One region of the Paenibacillus sp. BR1-192 genome, then DNA from elsewhere that is predicted to be linked to it. Evidence: riboswitches for the same ligand, from Rfam matches in the RefSeq annotation. Region 1 holds a riboswitch; the other holds the start of a gene.
The links. Region 1 has a riboswitch for thiamine pyrophosphate ahead of tenA (thiaminase II). Riboswitches for the same ligand answer to the same signal wherever they lie in the genome.

Region 1 (7,168 bases):
ACACGACGAATACCGCAGAGGGCAACAGCGGCGCTGCTGCCGGCGGCGAATCGTATGAAGTTACGCATGCCATGGGGACGGAAACGATCAAAGGAACGCCTCAAAAGGTCGTCGTCCTCACGAACGAAGGAACCGAGGCGCTTCTGGCCTTGGGCGTGAAGCCGGTAGGTGCCATTAGATCCTGGACGGGGGATCCTTGGTATCCGCATATTAAAGACCAGATGGAAGGCGTTACCGTTGTCGGGGAAGAGAGCCAGCCGAACATCGAGCTGATCGCGGGTCTGCAGCCTGACCTGATCATCGGCAACAAGATGCGTCAGGAAAAAGTATACGAGCAATTGAAGGCGATCGCGCCGACTGTTTTTGCCGAGGATCTTCGCGGCGAGTGGCAGAACAATTTTGAACTGTATGCCAAGGCGCTGAACAAAGTGTCGGAAGGCGAAGAGCTTCTGGCAGCCTACGACAAGCGGATCCAGGAGTTTAAAGAGAAGGCCGGCAGCAAGCTTGACGAAACCGTCTCCGTGGTTCGTTTCATGGCAGGCAAGACCCGGGTGTACCATACCAATACGTTCTCGGGCGTTATTTTCGATAAAATCGGCATCGCCCGCAACGACATGACTAAGAATGCCAAGGACGATTTCGTGGACGAGATCACGAAGGAACGTCTGCCTGAGGTGGAAGCCGACAGACTGTTCTACTTCACTTATGAGACAGGGGATGGCGGCGCCAACCAGACCGAGCAGGAATGGATCAACGATCCGCTGTGGAAGAACCTGAACGTTGTGAAGAACGGTCAAGCCCACAAAGTGGATGACGCGATCTGGAATACGGCAGGCGGCATTCTGGCGGCCAACCTGATGATCGACCAGCTGCAGGAGTTTTACGGCATTCAGTAAGGAATGAAGACGGATGCTGAAGGCTAGTATCATCGTATAGCGGAAGATGCTAGGAACAAGCGGATAAAGGAGGCACTCCGAAAGATCTGGGATCTTTTGGGATGCCTCCTTTTTTAACATCGCGCGTCGCCAGCATCGCAACGTCGAAGTACCGCCGGTATGCAGTTGTATGTCACATCGCTCGCCAGTACAGCCTAACCAACTCCGGGCATCATGCCGCTAACCATGACCTGTTAACGGACACAGGGTCCCTTATTTCCCTGATTAACCCCCGATTCTCAGATCAAACGGACACAGGATCCCTTATTTCCGCAATAGACTGTCCTTTTGCCATCATATTCTATGAATAACGTATCTGGTGTCCGTTAGCCATCAAAAATTACGCCTTTTCAGCTAAATAACGTATCCTCAGTCCGCTTGTCCTCGGGCGGTCACACCAAGACCAGTAGTCGCACCAAGACCAGTAGTCGCACAAGACCAGTAGTAGCACCAAGACCAGCTGTAGCATTTAGACACGAGAGGCAGCACCAGGCTAGTAATCGCACCAAGATGAGCAGTAGCACCAAGACGAAAAAATAGCAACAAAACCAGTAGTCGCACCTAGACCACCAGTTAACGGACACCAGATCCCTTATTTCCCTGATTAACCCTCGATTCTTAGATCAAACGGACACAGGATCCCTTATTACCGCAATAGACTGTCCTTTTGCCATCATATTCTATGAATAACGTATCTGGTGTCCGTTAGCCATCAAAAATTACGCCTATTCAGCTAAATAACGTATCCTCAGTCCGCTAGTCCTCGAGCGGTCGCACCAAGACCAGTAGTAGCACCAAGACCAGTAGTAGCATCAATACCGTAGTCGTACCAAGAACAGTAGTCGCACAAGACCAGTAGTCGCACCAAGACCAGTAGTCACACCAAGACCAGTAGTAGTACCAGGACCAGTAGTAGCACCAACTATATACCGGATTCTACCTCTAACCCAAAGCTACTCTAAGTTATGGTGTTCTAAGTTGTTTTGGTCAGCAGCCATCCATGCACACCCCTGGGACACCGAATCCACCCATGTCCTCCCTGTAATAACGCTCGCTTCACGGTAACTTTTTACGACATCTTCACCACGATCTCCGCCCCTGCAACATAGGTCATCGCTTGGATGTATTCCGGGTCTTGGGCACGCTGTTCCATTTCCATCGGAGTGAGGTCCTCCATTCGTGTCTGTACCCACCATAAGTTGCCGAACGGGTCCCGTACCCGTCCCACCCGATCGCCGAAGAACAAGGTCGTTGGCTCCGTCACCGAGACCGCACCTGCGGCCAGCGCTTGCCGATACACGTCATCGCAATCCTCAACATACAAACGGAGGTATGCCGGGCTATCCGGCCATTCCGGCTTTGCGTCAAACATCATGACGACGGCATCCCCGATTCGCACCTCGGCATGGCCGATGACACCATCGCCAACATAGACGCGGGCTAACTCTTCGGCTCGAAAAGCCTGCTTGAGGAAATCGATCAGCGCTGCGGAGTTTCTTGAGATGATCCACGGCGTCACGGAGGTGTAGCCATCCGGAATGGGTTTAACCGTTTTCAATCGGTACGTCATAAATACGCTCGCTCCTTTAAATTTCATTTATTTGAATTGTGCTTATGCACTCATTATGCGGGGGCATATATGACAGCTGAGCGTCAGTGTTTCCGGAATGAGTTTGGGGTAGCCTGCGTTTTTATCTTGCGAAAAGACAGCCGCCACCGTACATCGTCACAATCACGCGGTCGGAGGAAGGTTCGAGCTTGAGGTTCCGTCCACAAACTGTTAACGTTTGACACTACCCTCAAACCTATGTACAGTATTAGACAAAAGAATAGGAAGTCCACTAGGGGAGCCGTTGGCGGCTGAGACAAGAGCGTATCTTGGACCCTTTGAACCTGATCTAGTTCGTACTAGCGTAGGAAAGTGGAGCCTTCGAATATGAGGTCTCGGTGCGTTTTTTTGGCGCACCCGGGCTTGTTGACGAAGCCGCTCCAGTTTTCGGGGCGGCTTTTTAGCGTTGTCTGAAAAGTCGTGTCTTACGGACTTCCTGCTCTTCAATATGTTGGAGGTGGGGACAAACATGAGTTTCACGCAAGAGCTCCGTCAGCAGGCGGGAGGCATTTTTCAAGCAATCTTCGATCATCCCTTCGTAAAAGGCATTGCCGAGGGGAATCTGGAGCGGGAGCAGTTGATTCACTATGTGAAGCAGGATTTTGAGTATTTGAATGCCTACATGCGGATATACGGAATAGCCATTTCCAAATCGACCAGCCGGGAAGAGATTGCGGCCTTTAACGAACAGATTTCATTCATCCTGCACAGCGAGGTGCACCCGCATCAGAATTTTTGCGCAGCTGCCGGGGTGACCTATGAGGAGCTTCAAGGATATCCGCTGGCTCCGTCCGCGCATCATTACATCCGTCATATGCTGACGGTGGCGCACGAGGGTAGTTTGGGGGAGATTATGGCCGTGCTGCTGCCGTGCCCATGGACGTACCTGGAGATTGGCCGCAAGCTGTTGAATGAGGTGAAGCCGGATGCCTCCCATCCGTTTTACGACTGGATTTCTTTCTACGGAAACCGGGGGGAAGACGCGACAGCCAAATTCCGCGACCGTCTCGATGCATGGGCGGATCGTGCGACGGCAGCCGAGCGGGAACGGATGAGGGAGCATTTCATGCTGAGCTGCCAGCTGGAGTATCTGTTCTGGGACATGGCTTATAAGCAGGAGGAATGGCCGGTGCAGTTGGAGGCTGCCGTGCTGTAAAGAGCGATGTTCGCAAGCACATGGAATTCCATTATAGCGAAGAGAGGCTGATATAAATGCATTCATGGGAAAAAGAGGTTTCGGCGCTTTTAACGAAGGTACAGCAGACGAGCCCCCTCGTTCACAATATGACGAACGTGGTGGTTACGAATTTTACGGCTAACGGCTTGTACGCGCTGGGCGCGTCGCCGGTGATGGCTTACGCGCCGGAGGAAGTGGCGGATATGGCCGCCATCGCGGGCGCGCTCGTATTGAACATCGGTACGCTGAACCGCGAGCTGGTGGATGCGATGATTATCGCCGGGCAATCGGCGAATGCCCATGGCGTGCCGGTGCTGCTGGACCCGGTCGGCGCGGGAGCGACCCGTTTTCGGACGGAGTCGGCGCTGCGGATCCTAAGCGAGGTGAAGGTTTCGCTCGTGCGCGGAAATGCGGCTGAAGTCGCTCACCTTATCGGGGAGATCCGCGAGATCAAGGGCGTAGACGCAGGCAATAGCGCAGGCAGCAATCATGCCGAGCTGGCCGTGCGGTCGGCGCGCGAGTTAGGCACGATCGTGGCCATTACCGGTGAAGAGGACGTGATTACCGATGGAACGGAAGTGCGCATCATTACCGGAGGGGATGCTCTGCTTACGAAGGTGACCGGCGCAGGCTGCCTGCTGACCTCGGTGCTGGGTGCCTTTGCCGCGGTGGAAGCAAACCTGCTGCTTGCAGGTACGGCGGGTCTGGCCTTCTATGGGGCCGCGGCGGCGAAAGCTGCTGAGCGAACGGCAGATCTGGGACCGGGAAGCTTCCAGATAACTTTCCTGGACGAGCTGGCGAAGCTTCATCCAGGATCGCTGGAAGGGTATGCCGCTGTGCTGGAAGCGGGAGCGGCGGCTGCCGGAGGCACGCGATGAGCGAGGCTCGCATACCCCGTGCCCTGACGATTGCCGGGTCTGACAGCGGTGGCGGCGCCGGCATTCAGGCCGATCTAAAAACCTTCCAGGAACTCGGCGTGTACGGCATGTCGGCGATTACCGCGATCACGGTGCAGAATACTTTGGGGGTTCACGGCGTATATCCGCTGCCGCCCGAAGCAACTGCGGAGCAGATTGAAGCGGTTGGATCGGACCTCGGGATAGATGCATTGAAGACGGGCATGCTGTTCAACGCCGAGATCATTCGGCTGGTTGCTGACCGGATTCGGGCATTCGGCTGGGGGAAGGTCGTTGTCGATCCCGTGATGATCGCCAAGGGCGGAGCGGAGCTGCTGCAGGGCGAAGCGGTGCAGGCTTTAAGAGAAGATTTGCTGCCGCTGGCGTTGATCGTCACCCCCAATATACCGGAGGCCGAAGTATTGGCGGGGATGCGTATCCGCACGATGAACGATCGCAAAGAAGCGGCGAGGCGTATTCATGATCTGGGGCCCAGGATCGTTGTGATCAAAGGCGGTCATGACGAGGGAATGCTTGGAAGCGATGAAGGTACGGATCACGAAAGAGACAGGGGACCGGCTATATCGACGGGTATGCAGCAGGAAGAGCTGCCTCAGTCCGAAAGGACGTACGGTCAAACGAGCACTGCCATGCCTGCTGGGGAGTATAGAGGGGTCCGTTCGCTCTTTTCCAACGATGACGGTAATCCGGAAAATCCCCCGGTCATCGACCTCGTATACGATGGTACGGCCTTCACAGAATTATATGGCAAACGAATCCATACCGTTCATACGCACGGTACCGGCTGTACTTTCTCTGCGGCCATTACCGCAGGCCTGGCCCGAGGCTTGAGCGCACTCGATGCGATTCAGAGCGGGCGCTTATTCATTCAAGCGGCCATTGAGGACGGATTGAACCTGGGGCAGGGACAGGGCCCGACCAATCATTGGGCATACAATCGCCGCCGTCAGGAGGTGCTGCGATGACGGGCAGAGTGGCACCCGAGATGATGAGGCGGCATCTGCGGATGTACCTCGTGCTCGGCAGCGTGAACTGCAGCGTCGAGCCAAGCTTGGTCGTGCAGGAAGCATTGGCTGGAGGCGCAACCATGGTCCAGTTCCGTGAGAAGGGACATGGAGCACTCGCCGGGGAGCCGATGATTCGGCTGGCTTGCCGGATTCAGGATCAGTGCCGTCGAGCGGGCGTGCCCTTCATCGTCAATGACGATGTGGAGCTGGCACTGAAGCTGAACGCCGACGGCGTGCACGTCGGCCAGGGCGACGAATCCGCGGCTTCCGTCCGCGAGCGGATCGGCAACCGGATTCTCGGCGTTTCCGCCCACACGGTGGAGGAAGCGCGGCGCGCGATTCTCCACGGCGCCGACTATCTTGGCATCGGGCCGATCTATCCGACCCGCTCGAAGGATGATGCCAAAACTGCGCAAGGCCCGGCCATTCTCCATGAGCTTCGCGAAGCTGGAATCCACCTGCCGATCGTTGGGATCGGCGGGATTACCGTGGAGCGCGTGGAGGAAGTGATTGGAGCGGGTGCGGATGGCGTGGCGGTGATATCCGCCGTGACGGGAGCGGAGTCGGCGCGGGAAGTTGTAGAGGCTTTTATAGGTAAGATACGATGTACGACCGGAAGAATTTCTTAAGATGTAAGAGGGATTAAAATCGGATCATGAAACAAGGGGGCCGACTTCTGCGGCACCCTTGTTTTGTTTACGTTGGATTTTAGAATACTGTATATGCTCAGCTTTTCCGTCAATATGCCATTTCTTTTGATCCACTCTCGTGTAACCTCCCAGATCAGTTTGCCATAGAGACCCGGATATGATATACGTAGGACAATGCACCCGCTCTGCGATGAGTGAGCACTCCCATTAAGTTGAATAGGGGATCGGAATGAATAATAGGCAAAAAGAGATTTTTCGCAATTTGTTAATGGAACCGAACCGGCTGTGGCTCGTTCAGGATCTGGCGGATCAGACCGAGTGCTCGGAGAAGACGATCCGAAACGATCTGAAGGTGATTGAAGAATATATAGCTAAGCACTCCGGCGGCCATCTGGTGAAAAGGCCGGGACTTGGCGTCTATCTGGAGATCGGGGAAGCGGATCAGGCTGATTTATTCCGCCGCTTGTATTCCAACGAGAGTACCGCCGAGGATGAATCCGATGAGGAAAGGGTGCTGCACCTGGCATATCGGCTCTTGATGAACGCGAAGCCCGTAACCCTGCAGAACCTGGCTTCACCGTTTTACGTGAACAAGGCGATTATCCGTCGGGATATGGAAAAGATTGAGGGCTGGCTGCGGAGCTTTGATCTGAGCTTAATGACGAAGCAGCGAGTAGGCTTCATGATTGAGGGCTCGGAGAAGAACAAACGGATGGCGCTGGCGCGGTTGAACCAATTGATCAACCGTCCGGAATTGACGGGACAGATGATGCGTAACCAGTATGAACCGCACGAGATCGCAGCCGTATACAATGAGTTGAAGGCGTTGCAAAAGCGGCACCAGCTCCGCTTCACCGATGAAGCCTTTGAAAG
Region 2 (7,168 bases), 2.6 Mb from region 1:
GCAAGCAGGAACGGAATGAAAAACAGCAGCATCTTCCACGGCTTCACCCCGCTGAGCACCACGAGGCAAATCATAAAGATAAAGGCCTGATACATGACGAAATCAAGATCATGGGTCAGCACCGTCATAAAAAACAGCGCACAGATCAGTCCCAGCTTCACCACCGGATTCGCCCGGTGCAGCCAAGTGATCCGCACAGGATTCCATATATTCATGCGTTCACCCCCGTATGGAGATGACCGGATGCAGCCAGCGTATCCCGCGACGCATCGGTATGATTCGCTTTGCCCGTCTCCCGTCCGTATTCCGTCCCGCTACACCAGCGCGGGGAAGGCAAACTTGACGTCAACCGCCCTTCCCGAATCTCCCAGATGTGCGTGGCCGCCCGCTGCGCGATCTCCATTTCATGGGTCACCATGAGAATGGCGGTTCCGGCGCGGCGCAGCCGTTCGCACATCTCCAGAATCGCGAACGTGTTCCGCGCATCCTGTCCGAAGGTCGGTTCATCCAGGAGCAGGACGGCCGGCTGCCTTGCCATGGCCGTGGCAACGCTCAGCCGGCGCTTCTGGCCTGTCGACAGCTGGTACGGGTGCCTGTTATCCATGCCGTCCAGCCCAAAGCGTTCCAGGCAGCGGTCGGCCCGTGCCTTCGCTTCTTCCGGCGGCATATGGTCCACCAGCAGCGAGTACATCACCTCATCGCCGATACGTTCCGTCAGAAACTGAAGCTCCGGATTCTGAAACACGAATCCGATTTGGCGCAGCTGCCGCTCTCTCTTCTTCCGCACTTTCCTGCGCTTGCCCTGGATGACCTCCTCCCCGCAGAGCACATAGGTCCCTTCGGCGCGCAGGAGCCCCATCAAACTGAGCAGCAACGAGCTTTTGCCTGCGCCGTTGGGCCCGATCACCGCAATGAAATCTCCGGGATATACCTCAGCCGAAGGAAGAGAGACGACCGGTTTCTCCCATCGCAGTCCCCGGAAATCATCTAACCGAATGACAGGCTCCCCAAGGTGGGCAAACGATGAGTCTGCCTCAGGCAAGAGACTTCCCAGCTCATCGCCTGGCGCGTCTACCGGAGCAAACAGCTCCCGTCCTGCCCGAGACTCCGCATAATCCTCCCATACGCCGGGATACCAGATGCCATACGCCTGAAGCTCGCGCGCATACTCGGCGAATATCGCTGCCGGCGGACCATCGCCCAGAATGGCGCCATCCGGGGTGAACAGCACCACGCGGTCCACGTATTGGGCCATTTCTTCAATCCGGTGCTCCACGATAATCAGCGTACGCCCTTCCGATACGGCCTTCACCGCTGACCAGATTTGCTCCCTGCCTTCCGGGTCGAGCAGGGCGGACGGCTCATCGAGGAACAGCACCTCCGGCTCCAGCAGAAGGGCCGAAGCCAGCGCAAGCCTCTGCTTCATCCCCTGCGACAGATGACTGATCGGCATATGCAGCTCCTGAAGGTCAAGCCCAACCTCATGCAGGACGGCTTGCATTCGCTCCTTCATCTCGTCGCGGGGAACGCTGAGGTTCTCCAGCACGAAGGCCAGCTCTTCATCCACGTACGGCATGCAGAACTGGGTATCCGGATCTTGGAATACATATCCCCAAGAGCGAGGCACCAGCTGGGCTTCGCATTTCATCGGCACCTCCGTGGCGCGGGGAATCATCCCGCTAAGCACCTGAAGCAGCGTGGATTTGCCGCAGCCGCTCGGACCGAGCAGCAGCACCTTTTCCCCGCGGGCAGCCGAGAAGGACAAGTCCTTAAACATCAAACGCTCCTCGCCCGGATACTTCAGGCGCAATCCCTCCACATGCACGGCCTGCTCCGTAACCGCCTCCGCGGTTGAAGACGAAACCAAGCGGGCGGCGGTTTTAGACATGACGCGGATCATCCAGTGCTTCATAATCCTTCTTGGACGCAGGGCGCAGCAGGGATGTGACGCCCGTACGGTCCAACGCTTTGGCCAGCAGCAGCATGAGCAAGCCGGCAATGACGGCGCCGCTGAGAATCCGCATGCCATACTTGGCGAGGAACATCCAGGTCTGAAGATCATCGGTATAACTGTAATAGAAGTCCATCACCATCGAGCCGACCGCCGCGCCGGCCCCGGCAATCACCACCGTCCACGCCGAGGTGCTCCGGTAACGGAACGCCGCGAATACCAATTCCGCGCCCAGCCCTTGAATGAGACCGTACAGCAGCAGCGTCAGTCCCCAGCCGCTCCCGAACAGCACTTCCACGTGGGCCGCCGCCACCTCCGCGATGATGGCCACTCCCGGCTTGCGGATCAGCAGGTAAGCGAGCGTGGCCGCTGCGAACCACATGCCGTATAACAGTTCATCCGCTTCGAAGAACAGCGGTTTCAGCAGATTGTAAACCGATCCCCAGAAATGATAAATGACGCCAAGCACCAGCGATACCAGCACCGTCACCAAAATATCGCTTAAACGCAGCCCTTTTCTAGGCTGTACCCCCAATTTTTCCTGCACTGACGTTCCCATAACAACACATTCCCCTCTCCACCGCTATTTTTGTATAAACACAACAAAAAACCGTCTGGAAAAACGCGCAGACGGAAAAATAGGCCCTATGTAGGCAGGGTCGGATATTCTCTACGCTGGCATTACCCAGTTCAGATTAACGGTCAACAGCGGATAGCAGCTGCAATCTCAGCCTGATTCACTCAAGCCCCCGTATTCCCTATTCGGTTTCATGTTAATCTTAAAATACACATTCGTTCCCCAATTAGCAAGAACCTTTTTTCAAAAATGGCTATTTATTGATTTCCGGCTCATTCTATGTCAATATCAGAGTGATTGGCTTTTCCACCAACGTTTTATTGCCGACACCTATGCACAAAGGAGAATGACATGGCTAAACAATTGCTGCGTCTGATGACCGAGCTGTCCTCCCGCAAGTGGCTGTCCCGCATCATGGGGCATTGTTCCCACAGCCGGCTGAGCCGTCATCTAATACCTGCATTTATACGAATCTACCAAATCCCGGCGCATGAAGCGGAGAAGGAGATCCACGAATACCGTTCGTTGAACGAATTCTTTTCCCGCCGGTTAAAAATAGGCCTGCGCGCCATAGACGACACCGCCGATGCCATGGTAAGCCCCGTCGATGCCACGATTTCGGCGATGTGCGCCGTCAACGCCGGCACCATCCTCAGCGTCAAGGGACAGGATTATACCCTGAGCGAGCTGCTCGCCAAGTCACCGAGAATGGAGAATTATATCAACGGTTATGCATTCGTATTGTATTTAAGCCCGACCGACTATCATCGCATACATTCCCCGGTAACCGGCATTCAAGCGGAAAGCGAGCATTTGAAGGGCCGGGTATACCCCGTGAACGATTTTGCGATGACCCATATCCGAAACGTGCTCAGCCGCAACGAGCGCCTCATTACCTATATTGCCCATGAATTCGGCGAAGTTGCGGTCGTGAAGGTCGGAGCCATGAACGTAAGCAGCATCCGTTATGCCGACGAGAGCGTGAAGAAATACGACATTGGCGACGAACTTGCGTACTTTGAATTCGGCTCTACCGTCGTGCTCTTGACGGAGAACGGCACATTTACACCCCGCGGTGACTTGGAACCGGGCTCCAAGGTGAAGATGGGAGAACTGCTCGGTTTGCTGCACCCTTCCACAGCCCGAAAAGGGTAATTCCTTTCGCCTTCCAAGCATGCGCTATAAGCTAAGTCCATGAAACATTCGACGGATGAAGGATTACCGCCTGTTCAGCAGCCGGTAAATGATCCGCTGAAACAGCCGATCCGGCAGCAGTCCCTTGATCCGCGCGGTCAGCCGCGTGCCTCGGGGCAGCGTATAGCGGAACCTCGGTTTGGTCATGGACGATATGCTTGCCACAAGACGGGCTACCTCCTGCGGATCTCCGCTTTCCCTGGCCGTCCGCTCGGAATAGTCCAGCACGCCCTTCAGCAGACCGCTGTAGGGTGATCCTTCCTTGACCGCCAGCTCCCCAAAACTCTTATTCCAGATCGGCGTGCCGTAGGCACCGGGCTGGACCAGCACGACATCGATGCCAAAGGGCATCAACTCCATGGACAGGCTCTCGCCGAACCCCTCCAACGCAAATTTGGACGCCGCATAGGGACCATAACCCGGAAAGCCGACCCTGCCGCTAATGCTGCTCATGAGAACGATTTTGGACCGTCCGGTCTTGCGCAGCAGCGGGAGCATATGCTGCGTCACCGATACGGTCCCGAAGAAATTCGTCTCCATCTGCTTTCGCCAGCCCCCCAGCGGCACTTCCTCCACCATGCCGCCCACCGCCTCGCCGGCGTTGTTCACCAGCACGTCCAAGCGGCCGAACTTCTGCTCCAGCGCCGAAGCAGCAGCCTTGACCTGCTCCTCGGCACATATATCCAATCGGAAGATGTGAATACGCCCGGTAACATCTGCTTGTTCAGCCTGAGCCAACAGCTCTGCTGCCGCCTCAGGTCTGCGAAGACCCGCGGCCACGTCATAACCTGCTTTTGCCAGCTCCAGACTGATCAGCAGTCCGAACCCGCTCGACGCGCCCGTGACCAGCGCAACCTTCCCTGCTCCCGCCGTTACCACCGGATCACCGCCGGCTCCGTCGATGCCACTTTCTCCTTCACACCCGTCACCCTTCCTATATCCATAATGCCTAATCTGTTTCGAGCTTTGCTCTTAAGCGCTTTATGTATATTCCCAATATATCAAATGTTTGCAATGCAGTCCGAGTCCTGACCTATAAAATTAATCCCAATAAAAAAGGGAGCTTGTCAGCTCCCTTTTGCGTGTTTCCAGCGAAATGCGTATATGATAACGGGATTCAACGTCACCCGTATGTAGGCCAAGGTCCTTTAAAACCAAACGTCCTGATGATCCGGATTCGTTGTCTTCATGCGGCGCAAGCGATTTCTGAAAATACCGCAGCCGCCACGACTGAAGAAACGTCCACGCACCCGTCTTCTTGGGCTCATTCCCCTCTCCCCCTTCATAAGAAAAACGTCTATCGACGTACTTGCATAGAAGACAGACCGCATTTAACGGAAGTTTTTCTTGCGATATCAGGAAGGCTCTTGCTTCGAATTTATACTTTCTGATATCTTAAAATGAAACTGTACGTCGTTTTTACCCTAAATCGCTTGCTATGAAACCCATAGTCCCCTTCCACCAAGCAGGTAAGTTATGGAAGGGCGGGGAATCACCGAATTTCGGATGGGCTCTTGCCCGTATACTGCTTAAATTGTCGGCTGAAGAAGAAAATATCCCGATAACCCAGCGCGTCGGCCACTTCCGTTACGTTCATCCCTTGATGCAGCAGCAGATGCTGCGCCCGCTCGATCCGCATCTGAATGATATAGGATTGCACCGGCGTGCCGATCAGCTCCTTGAACTTGATCGAGAAGTAGCGGGGAGACAACCCCGCTCTGGCCGCCAAATCCTCGACCCGATGGGGAACCCCCGGGTGCTGGCGGACGTAATTCGCGATTTCATGGATCGCCTCGGACAGCTGATTGCTTGCTTTTTTGACCACCGGCGCATCCAGATCCGAGCGCAGCAGATGAATCATCAGCTGCTTCAGAATGAGCTGGCCCTCTTCCAGTGAACCATAGGGCTTGTCCAGATACAAACGCACATAGCGTGCAAGCAAATATTCGAAATCCATCGTTTCCGTCAGCTTGCGATAAGATGCCGGAATCTCTTCGACCGGGTCGGTCACGTCAAAATGGATATATGTCAATACGAGCGGCTTCTGCGGATTGTGCGTCGCGCTCGTATGATCTCCGGGTCGGAACAGGAAGCAGCTTCCCTTTCCCACGGTAAAGGGCTCGTCATTTAGCTCGACCGTGCCTTCGCCGCTCCATACATAGAACAAATCGTAGTTCTGCATGGGCCTTTCGCGTTTTTGCCATTTCCAGCCCGGCTCGCAAACGATTTTGGCAAGCGCAGGCATGATTATAAACGAAGACGGCGATGCATTCAGCATCTCGTCATAACCCCCTCATCTCATTCAAAAATTGACCTCTTTCCCATCATACCCGTTTTTTATGTTTTTTGCATGTCCCGCCATGCCAGCGCCATCCGGGCAACCCCTTCTTCGATGCTGGATATGCCGAGATGCGAGAAGCCGAAGCAGGCGGCAGGCGGCCCGGGCGTACGATGATAGGCCGCCGCATCCCGAAACATGACGCCGCGCTTGCGGGCAGCCTCCTGGAACAGGGCATACTCTTCCGCGGAGCGCAGCCAGTTCGCGTAAACGTGAAGGCCGGCATCGCCGGGGTGAAGGCGAAACAAGCCCGAGGCATGGGTTTCCATCCCATGGCGAAGCGCCTCATACCGCGCGCCGTACAGCCGGGTCATTCTTCTGAGATGCCTCCCGTAACCTCCCCTTACAATAAAGCGGGCCAAGGCGCGCTGCTCCAATACGGCTGGCGAGATCGGCTCGTACAGGGCCTTGGCCTGAACGACCGCCTCAACCAGGCTCGGGGGAAGCACGGCATAACCGATGCGGAGGCCGGTGAACATCGTTTTGGAGAATGAGCCGACAAAGATGACGCGTCCCTCGTCGTCCAGCATTTTCAGAGGTTCGATCGGCTTGCCGCCCCAGCGGAATTCGCTGTCGTAATCATCCTCGATAATAAAGGCCTGACGGCTTCGCGCCCAATTCAGCAGCGCCCTTCTTCGCTCCAGCGGCAGCACCGCGCCCGTCGGGTATTGACGGCTGGGGCTTACGACAAGCAGGCCGGCATCCCATTCGCACGGAATCAATCCGGCATCGTCGACAGGGGACGGCAGCGGAATTCCTCCGCTCAAGCTTATGCCCCGGTGGATTCCCTGATAACCCGGATCCTCCATCACCACGTGATCGCCGGGATCAACCAGCAGTTGGAATATCAGGACAAGCCCCTGCATGGAACCGCTGAAAACCACGATATGCTCGGGATCCGCCTGTATGCCCCGCGTGAACCGAAGGTGTCCGGCTATCGCCCGGCGCAGTTCGATATCCCCTTCCGGCGGCGCTCCGTTCTGCAGCTCGGCTCCCCCGCTTCCGCCTGCATAGGATAACGCGCTCCGCCACTCCGAATAAGGGAAATCCTCCATGGGCATCCTCGCATTCGCGAAAGAGGTCGTACCCGGGGGAGGCTCCTTCAGCA

Region 2: it holds a riboswitch for thiamine pyrophosphate, as region 1 does, so the genes downstream of both, P0X86_RS27810 (ECF transporter S component) here and tenA (thiaminase II) in region 1, are expected to answer to the same signal.

What each region holds. Positions count from the first base shown of each region.
Region 1 covers NZ_CP120718.1:1,450,850-1,458,017, forward strand. The annotation lists gene P0X86_RS06205 (ABC transporter substrate-binding protein) at 1-896, shown strand, start outside; gene P0X86_RS06210 (VOC family protein) at 2,005-2,505, opposite strand; TPP riboswitch at 2,769-2,872, shown strand; gene tenA (thiaminase II) at 3,014-3,700, shown strand; gene thiM (hydroxyethylthiazole kinase) at 3,757-4,599, shown strand; gene thiD (bifunctional hydroxymethylpyrimidine kinase/phosphomethylpyrimidine kinase) at 4,596-5,603, shown strand; gene thiE (thiamine phosphate synthase) at 5,600-6,274, shown strand; gene P0X86_RS06235 (BglG family transcription antiterminator) at 6,525-7,168, shown strand, end outside.
Region 2 covers NZ_CP120718.1:6,069,773-6,076,940, forward strand. The annotation lists gene P0X86_RS27800 (energy-coupling factor transporter transmembrane component T family protein) at 1-215, opposite strand, end outside; gene P0X86_RS27805 (ABC transporter ATP-binding protein) at 212-1,888, opposite strand; gene P0X86_RS27810 (ECF transporter S component) at 1,881-2,510, opposite strand; TPP riboswitch at 2,602-2,714, opposite strand; gene asd (archaetidylserine decarboxylase) at 2,880-3,683, shown strand; gene P0X86_RS27820 (SDR family oxidoreductase) at 3,747-4,601, opposite strand; gene P0X86_RS27825 (helix-turn-helix domain-containing protein) at 5,215-6,000, opposite strand; gene pdxR (MocR-like pyridoxine biosynthesis transcription factor PdxR) at 6,060-7,168, opposite strand, start outside.